2 linked regions of the Pigmentiphaga sp. H8 genome follow. The protein of the gene in region 1 interacts with the protein of each later gene in a pairwise test. Links are inferred from orthologs where the notes say so. Each region holds a gene or a part of one and is shown in the gene's direction. Other genes may lie near its edges.

What was found.
Region 2: the proteins of EGT29_RS08240 (region 1) and ptsN interact in binary tests that used the Escherichia coli proteins (3 or more experiments, as listed by UniProt). The link is inferred for Pigmentiphaga sp. H8 from one-to-one orthologs.

The regions. Positions count from the first base shown.
Region 1 is NZ_CP033966.1:1,742,055-1,749,377, reverse strand. The notes cover bases 2,737-6,105. They hold EGT29_RS08240 (sensor histidine kinase KdpD), read left to right. Parts: upstream 2,737-3,115; coding sequence 3,116-5,905; downstream 5,906-6,105. Other genes in these bases: kdpE (two-component system response regulator KdpE), read left to right, coding at 5,878-6,105; kdpC (potassium-transporting ATPase subunit KdpC), read left to right, coding at 2,737-3,088. In the rest of the region: potassium-transporting ATPase subunit KdpA, read left to right, coding at 1-314; potassium-transporting ATPase subunit KdpB, read left to right, coding at 335-2,461; more of kdpC, read left to right, coding at 2,486-2,736; more of kdpE, read left to right, coding at 6,106-6,570; EGT29_RS08230 (GGDEF domain-containing protein), read left to right, coding at 6,704-7,323. UniProt on the Escherichia coli protein: Member of the two-component regulatory system KdpD/KdpE involved in the regulation of the kdp operon. KdpD may function as a membrane-associated protein kinase that phosphorylates KdpE in response to environmental signals.
Region 2 is NZ_CP033966.1:808,118-814,862, reverse strand. Bases 1,180-3,970 are described here. They hold ptsN (PTS IIA-like nitrogen regulatory protein PtsN), read left to right. Parts: upstream 1,180-2,232; coding sequence 2,233-2,709; downstream 2,710-3,970. Other genes in these bases: rapZ (RNase adapter RapZ), read left to right, coding at 3,866-3,970; hprK (HPr(Ser) kinase/phosphatase), read left to right, coding at 2,749-3,681; hpf (ribosome hibernation-promoting factor, HPF/YfiA family), read left to right, coding at 1,509-1,838; EGT29_RS03985 (RNA polymerase factor sigma-54), read left to right, coding at 1,180-1,232. In the rest of the region: more of EGT29_RS03985, read left to right, coding at 1-1,179; more of rapZ, read left to right, coding at 3,971-4,798; EGT29_RS03960 (septal ring lytic transglycosylase RlpA family protein), read left to right, coding at 4,802-5,881; EGT29_RS28915 (MFS transporter), read right to left, coding at 5,895-6,149. UniProt on the Escherichia coli protein: Seems to have a role in regulating nitrogen assimilation.

The DNA.
Region 1 (7,323 bases):
AAGTGCTGTACGCGCTGTCCTCGGCCGCCAACAACAACGGCAGCGCCTTCGCCGGCCTGTCCGCCAACACGCCCTTCTACAACGTGCTGCTGGCGCTGGCGATGTGGTGCGGCCGCTTCGGGATCATCGTGCCGGTCCTGGCCCTGGCCGGATCGCTGGCCGCCAAGCGGCGCATCCCCGCGGGCCCGGGCACCATGCCCACCACCGGGCCGCTGTTCGTCGCGCTGCTGATCGGCGCCGTGCTGATGGTGGGCGCGCTGACCTACATCCCCGCGCTGGCCCTGGGGCCGGTGGCGGAACACCTGCAACCCTGAACGCCTGGACGGGCATCATCATGTCTACGCATCTGGAACCTTCCCTTCCCCACCCCGCCGCCGCGGCACCTGCCCCGCGCGCCCGGTCGGGCATCCCGCTCGGCGCGGCCCTGAAAGAAAGCCTGCTCAAGCTGCGGCCCTCGACCCAGGTCCGCAATCCGGTGATGTTCACCGTGTACGCGGGCAGCATGCTGACCACCCTGCTGTGGATCGCGGGCCTGTTCGGCCACGCCGATGCCGACACCGGCTTCATGTTCGCCGTCTCCGCCTGGCTGTGGTTCACCGTGCTGTTCGCCAACTTCGCCGAGGCGCTGGCCGAAGGGCGCGGCAAGCAGCAGGCGGCCGCGCTGCGCGGACTGCGCACCACCGTGATCGCCCGGGTCGTTGCCGGCGTGCCGGCCGGCACACCGGCAACGGCCGAGGCCTACCGCGGCCACGTCGCGGAACGTCCGTCGGGCAGCCTGCGCAAGGGCGACGTCGTGCTGGTCGAGGCGGGCGGCACCATACCGGGCGACGGCGAGATCATCGCCGGCATCGCCTCGGTGGACGAAAGCGCCATCACCGGCGAATCGGCGCCGGTCATCCGCGAGGCCGGCGGCGACTTCTCGTCGGTGACGGGCGGCACGCGCGTGCTGTCTGACTGGATCATCGTGCAGGTCGCGGCCAACCCCGGCGAAAGCTTCCTGGACCGCATGATCGCGATGGTGGAAAGCGCGCGGCGCCAGAAGACCCCGAACGAGATCGCCCTGAACATCCTGCTGGTGGGCCTGACGCTGGTCTTCCTGCTGGTCGTCGCGACCCTGCTTCCCTTCTCGTTCTTCGCCATTTCCGCCGCCGGCCAGGGAACGGCCATCGCCATCACCGCGCTGGTCGCGCTGCTGGTCTGCCTGATCCCGACCACCATCGGCGGCCTGCTCTCGGCGATAGGCGTGGCCGGCATGAGCCGCATGATGCGCGCCAACGTGATCGCCACCTCGGGCCGGGCCGTGGAAGCGGCCGGCGACGTGGACGTGCTGCTGCTGGACAAGACCGGCACCATCACCTTCGGCAATCGCCAGGCCAGCGCCTTCCACCCGGCGCCCGGCGTGGCGGCCGACGTCCTGGCGCGCGCCGCCTGCCTGGCCTCGCAGGCCGACGAGACGCCCGAAGGCCGCAGCATCGCCGCGCTGGCGGCCCGCCAGTTGGGCCAGGCGCCCGAGGCGGCCGCCGGCGCGGTCTTCGTTCCCTTCTCGGCTCATACCCGCATGAGCGGCGTGGACCTGGCGGACCGCCGCGTACGCAAGGGCGCGGTCGACGCGATACAGGCCTGGCTGGCCGGACAGGGCGCCGCGCTGCCCGAGGCCGTCGCGCGCGCGGCCGACGATGCGGGCCGGCGCGGCAGCACGCCGCTGGTGGTGTGCGACGGCCGGGCGGCGCTGGGCGTGGTCGAACTCAAGGACATCGTCAAGCCCGGCATGCGGGAACGGTTCGGAGAACTGCGCCGCATGGGCATCAAGACCGTGATGATCACCGGCGACAACAAGCTCACGGCGGCGGCCATCGCCGCCGAGGCCGGCGTGGACGACTTCCTGGCCCAGGCCACGCCCGAAGCCAAGCTGGCGCTGATCCGCCGCTACCAGGCCGACGGCCGGCTGGTGGCCATGACCGGGGACGGCACCAACGACGCCCCCGCGCTGGCGCAGGCCGACGTCGCGGTGGCGATGAATTCCGGCACCCAGGCCGCCAAGGAAGCCGGCAACATGGTCGACCTGGACTCGGATCCGACCAAGCTGATCGAAGTGGTCGAGACCGGCAAGCAGATGCTGATGACGCGCGGCGCGCTGACCACCTTCAGCATCGCCAACGACGTGGCCAAGTATTTCGCGATCATTCCCGCTGCCTTCGCCGGCGTCTACCCGCAACTGGCCGCGCTGAACGTCATGCGCCTGGCCTCGCCGTCGTCGGCCATCCTGTCGGCCGTGATCTTCAACGCGCTGATCATCATCGTGCTGATCCCGCTGGCCTTGAAGGGCGTGCGCTACCGGCCGCTGGGCGCGGCCGCGCTGCTGCGCCGCAATCTGCTGGTGTATGGACTGGGCGGCCTGCTGGTGCCCTTCGCCGGCATCAAGCTGATCGACATGATCCTGGCCGCGGCCGGACTCGCCTGACCCTCCCGATTCCCGGAGACTTTCATGACCCCTGCTTCCTCTCCCGCCCGGCAACGCGTGCTGCGCCCCGCCCTGGCCGTGTTCGCGGCGCTCTCCGTCGTTACCGGCCTGCTCTATCCGCTGGCCACCACCGCCCTGGCCCGGCTGGCTTTCGCGCACCAGGCGGACGGATCGCTCGTCCAGTCGGAGGGAACGACGGTCGGCTCGGCGCTGATCGGCCAGTCGTTCACCGCGCCCCGCTATTTCTGGGGCCGTCCCTCGGCCACCGCCGACCGCCCGTACAACGCGCAAGCTTCCGGCGGTTCCAACCTCGGGCCGAGCAATCCCGACCTGGCGCGCCTGGCCGGCGAGCGCGCCCTGGCGCTGCGGCGGGCCGACCCGGGCAACGCGGCGCCGATCCCGGTGGACCTGGTTGCCGCTTCGGGCAGCGGCCTGGATCCCCACATCAGCGTGGCGGGCGCCCGCTACCAGGCGCCGAGGGTGGCACGCGAGCGCGGGCTGTCCTCGGACGAGGTGGAAAAACTGATCGCCGCGCATACGCAGCGGCCGTTCATCGGCATACTGGGCGAACCCGTGGTAAACGTACTCCAGCTCAACCTTGCGCTGGACCGGCAGCCCCGCTCCTGATCCGCCGTCCGCGCCCAGACCCCACACATGGCATCCGCCGCCCCCGGCCGTCCCGACCCCGATACCCTGCTCAGGAACCTCGATGCCGCCGGGCGGCCGGCCGCGCGCGGCCGGCTGCGCATCTATTTCGGCGCCTCGGCCGGCGTCGGCAAGACCTACGCCATGCTGGAGGCCGCGCGCCACCGGATGGAGCAAGGCGCGGACGTGGTGGCCGGCGTCGTCGAGACGCATGGGCGCAAGGAAACGATGGCCCTGCTGGCCGGCATCCCTGCCCTGCCCCTGGCCGAGATCCGCTACCGCGAACGGGTGTTGAAGGAATTCGACCTGGACGGCGCGCTGGCGCGGCGGCCCGCCCTGGTGCTGGTGGACGAACTGGCTCACTCGAACGTCCCTGGGTCTCGCCACGACAAGCGATGGCAGGACGTGCACGAACTGCTCGCGGCCGGCATCGACGTCTGGACCACGCTGAACGTGCAGCACCTGGACAGCTTGAACGAAGCGGTGGGAGGCATCACCGGCGTGCGGATACGGGAGACCGTGCCCGACGCCGTGTTCGACGGCGCCGCCGAAATCATCCTGGTCGACACCTCGGCCGACGAGCTGCTGCGCCGCCTGCGCCAGGGCAAGGTATACCTGCCCGAGCAGGCCCGGCACGCCGCCGGCCATTTCTTCCGCAAGGGCAACCTGATCGCGCTGCGCGAACTGGCCCTGCGGCGCACCGCGGAACACGTGGACGACGACGTCCAGGCCTACCGGCTGGACCGGGCCATCACGGATATCTGGCGCACCCGGGAAGCCGTCCTTGCCTGTATCGCCGCCGACGATGCCGGCCACGTGGTGCGCAACGCGCATCGCCTCGCCCAGCAACTCGATTGCGAACTGCACGTGGTCACCATCGAGAGCCTGCGCGTCCAGCCCCAGCCGGCTTCGCGGCACGACACCCTGCGGCGCGTGCTGGCGCACGCCGAGTCGCTGGGCGCCCGCACCGAGGTCCTGGGCGGCACCGATCTGGTCGAGGCCGTGGTGCGCTACGCGCGGCGCCACAACATCACCAAGGTGGTGCTGGGCCGCACCGCGCCGGGCGGCCTGCGGCGCCTGCGCCTGTCGCTGTCGGGCCTGCTGTCGCGGCTGCTGGCGCCGGGCTGGATCTGGCACCGCCACAGCTTCGCCGACCTGTTGGCGGCCGCCTGCCCGGAAATCGACGTGATCCGCATCGCCGCGCCACCCCTGCCCGCGCCGGCGCGCGCGGCGGCAACGGCGCGGGCCGGCGAGCGACAGCCGCGCGGCGCCTCCCACCTGCCGGCCTATCTCTGGGCGCTGGTGTATTGCGGCGCCGCGGCCGCGCTGTCCTCGCTGGCCTTCCCGGTGCTGCACCAGACCAACATCGTCATGCTGTTCCTGCTGGCGGTGATCGGGGTGGCGCTGCGCCATGGCCGCGGGCCGGCCGCCCTTGCTTCGCTGGTCAGCGTCGGCCTGTTCGATTTCCTGTTCGTCCAGCCCCTGTGGTCCTTCGCGATCTCCGACATCCAGTATGCGCTGACCTTCCTCGTCCTGCTGGCGGCGGGGCTCGTGGTCGGGCAGTTGACCGCGGGGCTGCGCCTGCAGGCCGAAACCTCGGTCCGCCGCGAGGCCGAGGCGCACGGGCTGTACGAATTCGCGCGCGAGCTGTCGTCGGCGCTGCAGCCGGAACAGATCGTCGAAGCCACGTCCTCGTATGTCCACGCGGCCTTCGACACCCACTGCGTGCTGTACGTCCTGGACACCGCCGACCGGCTGCTGTCCGCGACCCCGGCCGATGCCTCCGCGGGGCTGGAGCCGGCTCTGGCGCAATGGGCCTACGACCACGGGCAGCCCGCCGGCGCCGGCACGGCCACGCTGTCCACCAGCGCCTTCTACTACCTGCCCCTGCAGGCCTCGATGCGCACGCGCGGCGTGCTGGCGATCGCCTGTGGCGGCCGCCCCGACCTGGACGACGCCGAAAGCCGCCGGCAGATGGCGGCCTACGGCACGCTGGTGGCCATCGCGCTCGAACGCCTGCACTATGTGGAAGTCGCCCAGCATGCGCTCTTGAACGTCGAGTCCGAGAAACTGCGCAACTCGCTGTTGTCCGCCGTCTCGCACGACCTGCGCACGCCGCTGACCAGCCTGGTCGGCACATCGGAGACCTTGCAGCGGCAGCATCCCGAACTGCCGCGCGGGGTGCGCGACGCGCTGCACGGGCTGACGGTGCAGGCCCGCCGCATGCACGCCATGGTGGACAACATCCTCGACATGGCCCGGCTGCAGAGCGGCGATGCGCCGCTGCACCGCGAATGGCAGTCCATCGAGGAACTGGTCGGATCGGCGCTGGCCTACATGCGCGATGCCCTGGGCCAACGACGCGTCGCCGTGGGCCGCCTGTCCGACCTGCCATTGGTGGAATGCGACGGCGTCCTGATCGAACGCGTGCTGTGCAACCTGCTCGAGAACGCCATCAAGTACACCCCCGAGTCCAGCACCCTGCGCATCGACGCCGAAATCCGCGGCGACCGGCTTGCCACGCTGGTGACCGACGATGGCCCCGGCGTACCGCCAGACATCGCGGACCGCATCTTCGACAAGTTCGCCCGCGGCGAACGCGAATCGTCCACGCCAGGCGTAGGCCTGGGCCTGGCCGTCTGCCAGGCCATCATCCGCGCCCACGGCGGCGACATCGGGCTCGAAGCCGCGCCGGGCGGACGCGGCGCGCGTTTCGCGTTCACTCTGCCCCTGGGCACGCCGCCGGACATCCATCCCGAACCGGACACGCCATGTTCGACTACCGACCCAACATCCTGATCATCGAAGACGACGCGGCCATCCGCCGCTTCGTTCGCAGCGCGCTGGAGGGCGAAGGCGCCGCGATCTTCGAGGCCGAGACCGTGCAGCGCGGACTGATCGAGGCCGGAACCCGGCACCCCGACCTGGTCATCCTGGACCTGGGCCTGCCCGATGCCGACGGCATGACGCTGATCCCCGAGCTGCGCGGCTGGACCGAAGTGCCGGTACTGGTGCTGTCGGCCCGCGACGCCGAAAGCGACAAGATCGGCGCGCTGGACGCCGGTGCCGACGACTATCTGAGCAAGCCCTTCGGCGTGGGCGAACTCCTGGCGCGGGTGCGGGTCCTGCTGCGCCGGCACGCGCGCGGGGGAGCCGGCCAGCCGGCGGAAATCCATTTCGGCGAAGTCACCCTGGATTTCGCCCGGCGCACCGTGACCCGCGGCGGCGAGGCCGTGCACCTGACCAACCGCGAATACCGCCTGCTCGCCACTTTGGCGGCGCACCGCGGCAAGGTCCTGACGCACCGAGAACTCCTGCGCGAGGTGTGGGGTCCGGCCTACGTCGGCAACAACCATTATCTGCGCATCTACATGGGCCATCTCAGGCAGAAACTCGAGGCCGACCCGGCTCAGCCGGCCTACCTGCTGACGGAGGTCGGCGTCGGCTACCGTTTCGCCGGCTGAACACCCTGGCGGCATCGCGCGCGCAAACGTGAACGATTCTTTACAAGCAGTTTCATTCCTGGGCGTCCCTTCCTAAGATACGGCTACCTGTCCCGGCAAGGCTTCATAGACCGGGTCGTTCAGGAGTGCCAAATTGGACTCGTCCCTGCCACTTACCGCCAGCCAGGCCCTGGCGCTCGGCAATCCCGCGATGTGCCTGCTGTTCGCGCTGGGCTTCGCCTGCCTGTGGGCCCACGAGCGTCCGCGCGCCTATCTGCTGCTGTACGCCGCCGCCTTCGCCGTCTACGCCGCCGGTACCCTGTTGCGCATCTTCGATCACGCCGATATGACGGGCGACGACCTGGCCGCCGCCGTGCTCTACGTGGGCAGCGCGCTGCTGCTTGCCCGCGGCCTGCTCGCGCGCTGCGGCATCGACGCCGACGGATCGCCGCTGGGCGCGCTGGGCATCGCCATCCTGGTCCTGCTGCTGCACTTCCACATCATGCAGAACGACGTCCCCGCGTTCGCCTATACGCTGGGCGTCGGCCTGGGCGCGCTGCTGCTCCTGGCCTGGATGCGGCTGGGCACGCTGCGCCGCGGGGGCATAGCCGACCAGGTCCTGTACTGGATGCTTCCGCTCGTTTGCGCCTGCCTGTTCCTGGGCATTTCCTGGGTCGCGGGCTCGACCCCGCCCCAGTCAGGCGAGTTCGTGCAGCCCAACGCCTGGCTGCTGGCTCTTCCGCCCGCCGCCCTCGTCCTGGTGCTGGGCGGGTC
Region 2 (6,745 bases), 930 kb from region 1 along the record:
GCGGCGAGGCCGTGGAGGCGCCGTCGCCGGCCGACGCCGGCGACGCGCCGGACCTGCCCGACATGCCGGAGCTGCACCGCCCCGGCGGCGAGCACGACGACGACACCGCGCCGCAATTGGCGGCGCCCGATGCCTCGCTGCGCGAGCACCTGCTGGGCCAGCTCGCGCTGACGCAGGCCACGCCGCGCGATGCGGCGCTGGTGACGGCGCTGGTCGACGAACTGGACGACAACGGCTACCTGGACGTGTCGCTGGAAGAACTGGCCGCGCTGTTCCCGCCCGAGCTGGAAATCGACGCCGACGAACTGCGTTCGGCGCTGGGGCTGCTCCAGTCCTTCGATCCGGCCGGCGTGGGCGCCCGCAACATCTCCGAATGCCTGTGCCTGCAATTGCGCGTGCCGGACCTCGATTGCCTGCCCGAGGCCCGCGATGCCGACGTGCTGGCCCTGGCCCGCCAGATCGCCGCCCAGCACCTGCCGCTGCTGGGCGCGCGGGACTACGCCAAGCTGCGCAAGGCGCTGGGCTGCAACGACGACCAGCTGCGCGCGGCCCAGAGCCTGATCCGCCGGCTCGACCCGCGACCCGGTTCGCGCTATTCGTCGCCCGCCGCGGACTACGTCGTGCCCGACGTGATCGTGCGCAAGGCCGGCAACCAGTGGCGCGCCATGCTCAACGGCGAAGCCATGCCGCGGCTGCGCATCAACCAGATGTACGCGCAGATCCTGAAGTCCGAGCGCAGCTCGGCCCATCCCGGGCTGTCCTCGCAGCTGCAGGAGGCGCGCTGGCTGATACGCAATGTCCAGCAACGCTTCGACACCATTCTGCGCGTGGCCCAGGCCATCGTCGACCGGCAGCAGGGTTTCCTCAACCATGGCGAAGTCGCCATGCGGCCTCTTGTATTACGCGAAATAGCAGATACACTAGGCTTGCATGAGTCGACGATCTCACGCGTCACTACGCAGAAATACATGCTCACCCCGCTGGGGACTTTCGAGTTGAAGTATTTCTTCGGCAGCCACGTCGCCACGGAGACCGGAGGAGCGGCATCGTCCACGGCGATCCGTGCGCTGATCAAGCAACTCATTGGTGCGGAGGATCCTACCCAGCCACTATCCGACAGCCAACTTGCGCAGACGCTGGGGGAGCAGGGTATCGTCGTGGCCCGCCGCACGGTGGCCAAATACCGCGAAGCGCTCAAGATTCCGCCGGTTTCCCTGCGTAAGAGCATCTAGTACGGATCGCGCCCGCGCGGCATCGCATGCCGCGCATCCATCACCTGATCGCGATGCTAGGGTTAGACCGTACTTGAAAGCCCCGGATAAAGGCTCATCTTTATAGCAACCGCTGAAAACGCATGTGCCAGCCACTTCGATTGCGTGGCGACATCCGGAACGTTCGGAGCGACGCAAGCAAAGTGGCACGCTCGTGCCACAAGCGCCCATGCCCTGCGGACATGGGCGCGGGCTCCGGGGAAGTCTCCCGGTACATTGCTTCAAGGAGGGCTTTACATGAATCTGAGCATCAGCGGACATCACCTCATCGTGACCCCTGCCATACGTGAGTACGTCCTGAACAAGCTCACGCGGGTGCTGAGGCATTTCGATCACGTCATCGATATCCAGGTGCTGCTTTCCGTGGAAAAACTGCGCCACAGCGCGGAAATCACCATGCATCTCCGAGGCAAGGACGTCCATTGCGAGGCCCAAGAAGAAAATCTATACGCGGCCATCGACGCCCTTGTCGATAAAGTCGACCGACAGGTCATCAAGTACAAGGACAAGGTCCAGCGACCTCGGGTCGAGGAAGCAATGAAGAGAATTCCCCCCCCTACGCCCTGACGGGCGCCCCCCGGGGGGCGGCACTGGCGGACCGGCGGAGCCGGATCCGCGGTGCCCCTGGATAAAACATCGGCTGGCGGGGGAAGGAGGCTTTTCCCGCCGTTGTTTCGTTTAAAGGATGAGTTCGCGTCCAGTTACCCGTGATCAGAATCGAGAAATGCCGCGCTGCGCCATGGTTTTCGAGGGACTGGGTAGGGCCCCGGGTGGGCGCTTCCTTCGTGGGACGAGGGCGTGTGATGCCAGGTCGGGATACGGACGGGTTGTTTGCGGGGCACAAAAGTGCCGCTTTTCGTGACAGAACCGGGACGCTGGCTATAATCGACGTCCATCTCCAAAAGATGTCGCCCGGTCCATCTATTGTGCGAATTTGTATCGCCCGACCGGCGCATACGTTATGAATCTGATCTCGCGGATACTCCCCCCTTCGAACGTGCTGCTTGATCTGGAAGTCACCAGCAAGAAGCGCGTTTTCGAACAAGTCGGCCTATTGTTCGAGAACAATCACGGCATCGCCCGCTCGGTGGTGTTCGACAGCCTGTTCGCGCGCGAACGGCTCGGCTCGACCGGCCTGGGTCAAGGCGTAGCCGTGCCGCACGGCCGCATCAAGGGGCTGACCGATGCGGTGGCCGCCTTCGTGCGCCTGGCTCAGCCCATCAATTTCGACGCCCCCGATGGCAAGCCCGTGCAAATGCTGGTATTCCTGCTCGTACCCGAGCAGGCCACGCAGGTGCACCTGGAAATCCTGTCCGAGCTGGCGCAGATGCTGTCCAACCGCGCGCTGCGCGAGGCCCTGGCCACCGAACCCTCGGCCAGCGCGATCCACTCGCTGCTGACCCACTGGGAACCGGCCCAGTCCGACGCCGCGGTCTGACCCGGCCGGCCCCGGTCGGCCGCCTTTTCCGTGTGCCCCATGCTTACTATCGAAAAACTGGTCGACGAAAACACCGACAAGATTTCCTTGAGCTGGCTGGCGGGGCGCTCGAACGCGAATCGCTCGCCGCTGCCCGACACCTGCCTGGCCGCTGCCGACCTGGTCGGCCACCTGAACCTCATCCACCCGTCCCGCATCCAGGTCTTCGGCCACGAGGAACTGGCGTTCTACGCCCGGCTGGAAGCCCGCCGGCGCGCCCACCACCTGGATGAACTGCTGGCCAGCGGCGTGCCGGCCATCATCATGGCCGACGGCCTGGCCGCCCCGGCCGACCTGCTGGAACACTGCGAACAGCGCAACGTGCCGCTGCTGGCCTCGCCCCGCTCGGCGGCGCAGGTCATCGACCTGCTGCGCATCTACCTGGCCAAGAAGCTCGCCCCCGTCACCACCGTGCACGGCGTGTTCATGGACGTGCTCGGCATGGGCGTGCTGATCTCCGGCGAATCGGGCCTGGGCAAGAGCGAGCTGGCGCTGGAACTGATTTCGCGCGGCCACGGCCTGGTCGCCGACGACGCCGTGGAGTTCTCGCGCATCGCTCCCAACCTGATCGAGGGCCGGTGCCCGCCGCTGCTGCAGAACATGCTGGAAGTGCGCGGCCTCGGGCTGCTGGACATCCGCGCGATCTTCGGCGAGACCTCGGTGCGCCGGAAGATGAAGCTCAAGATCATCGTCCACCTGGTCCGCACCACCTCGCCCGAAGCCAATTTCGAGCGCCTTCCCCTCCAGGCCATGACCCAGGACGTGCTGGCCCTGCCCATACGCAAGGTCGTCCTGCCCGTGGCCGCCGGCCGCAACCTGGCCGTGCTGGTCGAGGCGGCGGTCCGCAACGCCATCCTGCAACTGCGCGGCATCGACACCATGACCGAGTTCATGGAACGGCAGATGGACGCCATCCAGAACGGCGAGCCGTAGAGGTCCCCCCCCTACGCCCTTCGGGCGCCCCCCAGGGGGCGAAACCGGCGGACCGGCAAAGCCGGATCCGCGGTTTCCTGGCAACCAATAGGCTGGCGTGGGTAGGGGGAAAGGGGGACAGGTTTGGGAGTGTGCGTTATTGTTCAGGCTTCGAACGAACCTCTTTTACGAGGCAAAGCCTGCTGTGTTACGTGTCGTTTTCATCACCGGTATCTCGGGCTCGGGCAAGTCCGTGGCTCTTCGTACCCTGGAGGATTTCGGCTACAACTGCGTCGATAATCTTCCTGTCCGTTTTCTTCACGATTTCATCGCGGCCGCGCACGATGAAGGGCTGCAGCGTGTCGGGGTATCCATCGATGCGCGCTCCAGCGGGGCGATCGCCAGCCTGCCGGGCACCATCAATGCGCTGCGCGCGCTGGGCACCGAGATCCGCGTGGTATTCCTGGACGCCGATACCGGTACGCTGGTGCAGCGTTATTCGGAGTCGCGCCGCCGCCATCCGCTAACCGACAAGCTTTTCCACGAAGGCGTCGCGCCCTCGGTCGAGGCCTGCATCGCGCATGAGCGCGAGCTGCTGGGACCGCTGCGCGAGCTGGGGCACGTCATCGACACCACGGGGCTGACGCCCTCGCAACTGCGGTCCTGGGTGCGCAACGTGGTGCAGGCCGATACCGTGCCGCTGGTCCTGACCTTCGAATCGTTCGCGTTCAAGGAAAGCGTGCCGCTGGACGCGGACCTGATGTTCGACGTGCGCTGCCTGCCCAACCCCCACTACGACCCGGTCCTGCGGCCGTTGACGGGGCGGGACGCCCCGGTGGCGAACTTCCTGGCGGCCATCCCCAGCGTGGGGCGCATGATCGACGACATCGCCGCCTTCATCCGCACCTGGCTGCCCGAGTACATGCAGGACACGCGCAGCTACCTGACGGTGGCCATAGGCTGTACGGGCGGCACGCACCGGTCGGTCTACGTGGTGGAACAGCTGGCCGCCATGTTCGCGGGCCAGGGACAGGTGCTGGTGCGCCACCGTGCACAAAAGCAGTTCGACCTTTATGATCCGGGCGGCGGCCCCGCCGAGGCGCCGCCGCTTGCCAGACCCCAGCATCCAGGACCCTAGACGATGAAGCAGACCGACCGGCCTCCCCTGCCTGGCGCGCGCCCCACGACCAGCCGCCCATTGCGCGGGGGGACCAAAGGTCCCCTGCTCTGGGCGGCGGTCTGCGCCACGGTGCTCCTGGCCGCCTGCGGCACCACGCCCAAGGGGCCGTCTGGTTCGCGCGGCGGCGGCTACTACAAGGACGACGGCCCGCCGTCCAATCCGCCCGCCAACCTGGACCTGGTGCCCGACCCGCTGCCGGCCGTGGAACCGCTGGCCAGCGGCGCGAACAAGCCCTACGTGATCTTCGGCAAGCGCTACGTTCCCGACACCTCCATGCAGCCCTACAAGGTGCGCGGCGTCGCGTCGTGGTACGGCCGCAAGTTCCATGGCGCGCGCACGTCGAACGGCGAGATCTACGACATGTACGCGATGACCGCGGCCCATACCACGCTGCCCATCCCCAGCTACGCCCGCGTCACGCGGGTCGGGACGGGCAAGTCGGTGATCGTGCGCGTGAACGACCGCGGCCCGTTCCACAGCGACCGCATCATCGATCTTTCCTACACCGCCGCCTACAAGCTGGGCCTGCTCTCGCAGGGCAGCGGCGAAGTCGAGGTCGAATGGCTGGGCCCGCAGGAAATCGCCAGGATCCGCAACGAGCGCGGCAGCGCTCCCATGCTGGCCGCGGCGCCCGCGCCGGTGGCCGAGGCCGAGGTGGTCGCCATCCCGGTGGCCACGCAGCCACCGGCCAGCCAGGTACGGGAACTGCCGCCGCTGGCGTCCCCCTTGCCGGCAGCAAGCCCCGCGCCCATGGCAGGCGGCGTGCAGGTCCCGCTGGCGGCCACCACGCCGGTGGTGTCGTCACCGCAATCGGGCATCTTCCTGCAAGTGGGCGCCTTCAGCGGCCAGCGCAACGCCGAGGACCTGGCATCCCGGATCCGGACCCAGTTGGGGGACCAGACCGAACCGCTGCGCATCGTGAACACCGATAGCCTGCACCGCGTGCACCTGGGCCCCTACCCCTCGCGCGAAAGCGCGCTGGCGGCCGCGCAGCGCGTGCAGGCCAGGCTGGACATCGCCCCGGTCATCGTCGTGCGCTGACCGGGCGCCACCGCTATTCCAGCTCGCCGCCCTTGGTCTCGGGCAGGAAGAAATACACGATGACCGCGGCCAGCGCGAAGAACCCGGCGGTGGCTCCCAGCGCGCTCGCGACGCCGTGGGTAGCCGAGAAAAAGCCCACCGCGGCCGGCGCCAGCGCGCTGGTGGCCCGGCCGGTGTTGTAGATGAAGCCCTGCGCGGTCGCGCGGATGCTGGTCGGGAACAGCTCGGCGAAGGTAGGCGCGAAACCGCTGTAGAACCCCGTGCCCACGAAGGCGCGCGGTCGCGCGGATGCTGGTCGGGAACAGCTCGGCGAAGGTAGGCGCGAAACCGCTGTAGAACCCCGTGCCCACGAAGGCGACCAGCGGTCCGAACGCCAGCAGCACCAGGCTGGACTCGATCTGCACGTACAGCGGCACGCACACGGCCGAGAGCAGGAAGAACAGGATGAAGGCCATGCGGCGGCCGATCCGGTCGGCGATGTAGCCGAAGCAGATGAAGCCCAGTGCCGCGCCCACCTGCATGATGACGATCCAGGTCGTGGACTTGGTCAGGTCCAGGCCGGCGCCGCCCGCGCTGACGGGCGTGGCCAGATAGGTCGGAATCCACGTGAACAGGCCCCAGTAGCCGCACATGGCCGCGGCGGTGAAGGCCAGGCCGACCACCGTGCTGCGCAGGTGCTGGCCGAACAGCAGCTTCAGGGTGGCGCCGACGCCCAGGCGCTCTTTCTGGCCCGCCCAGATCTCGGGCTCGGACGCATGGCGGCGCACCCAGAATGCGAACAGCGCGGGCACCAGGCCGACCGCGAACACCCAGCGCCAGCCCAGCGTGGGCAGCACCAGCGCCGCGACGATGGCCGCCAGCGCA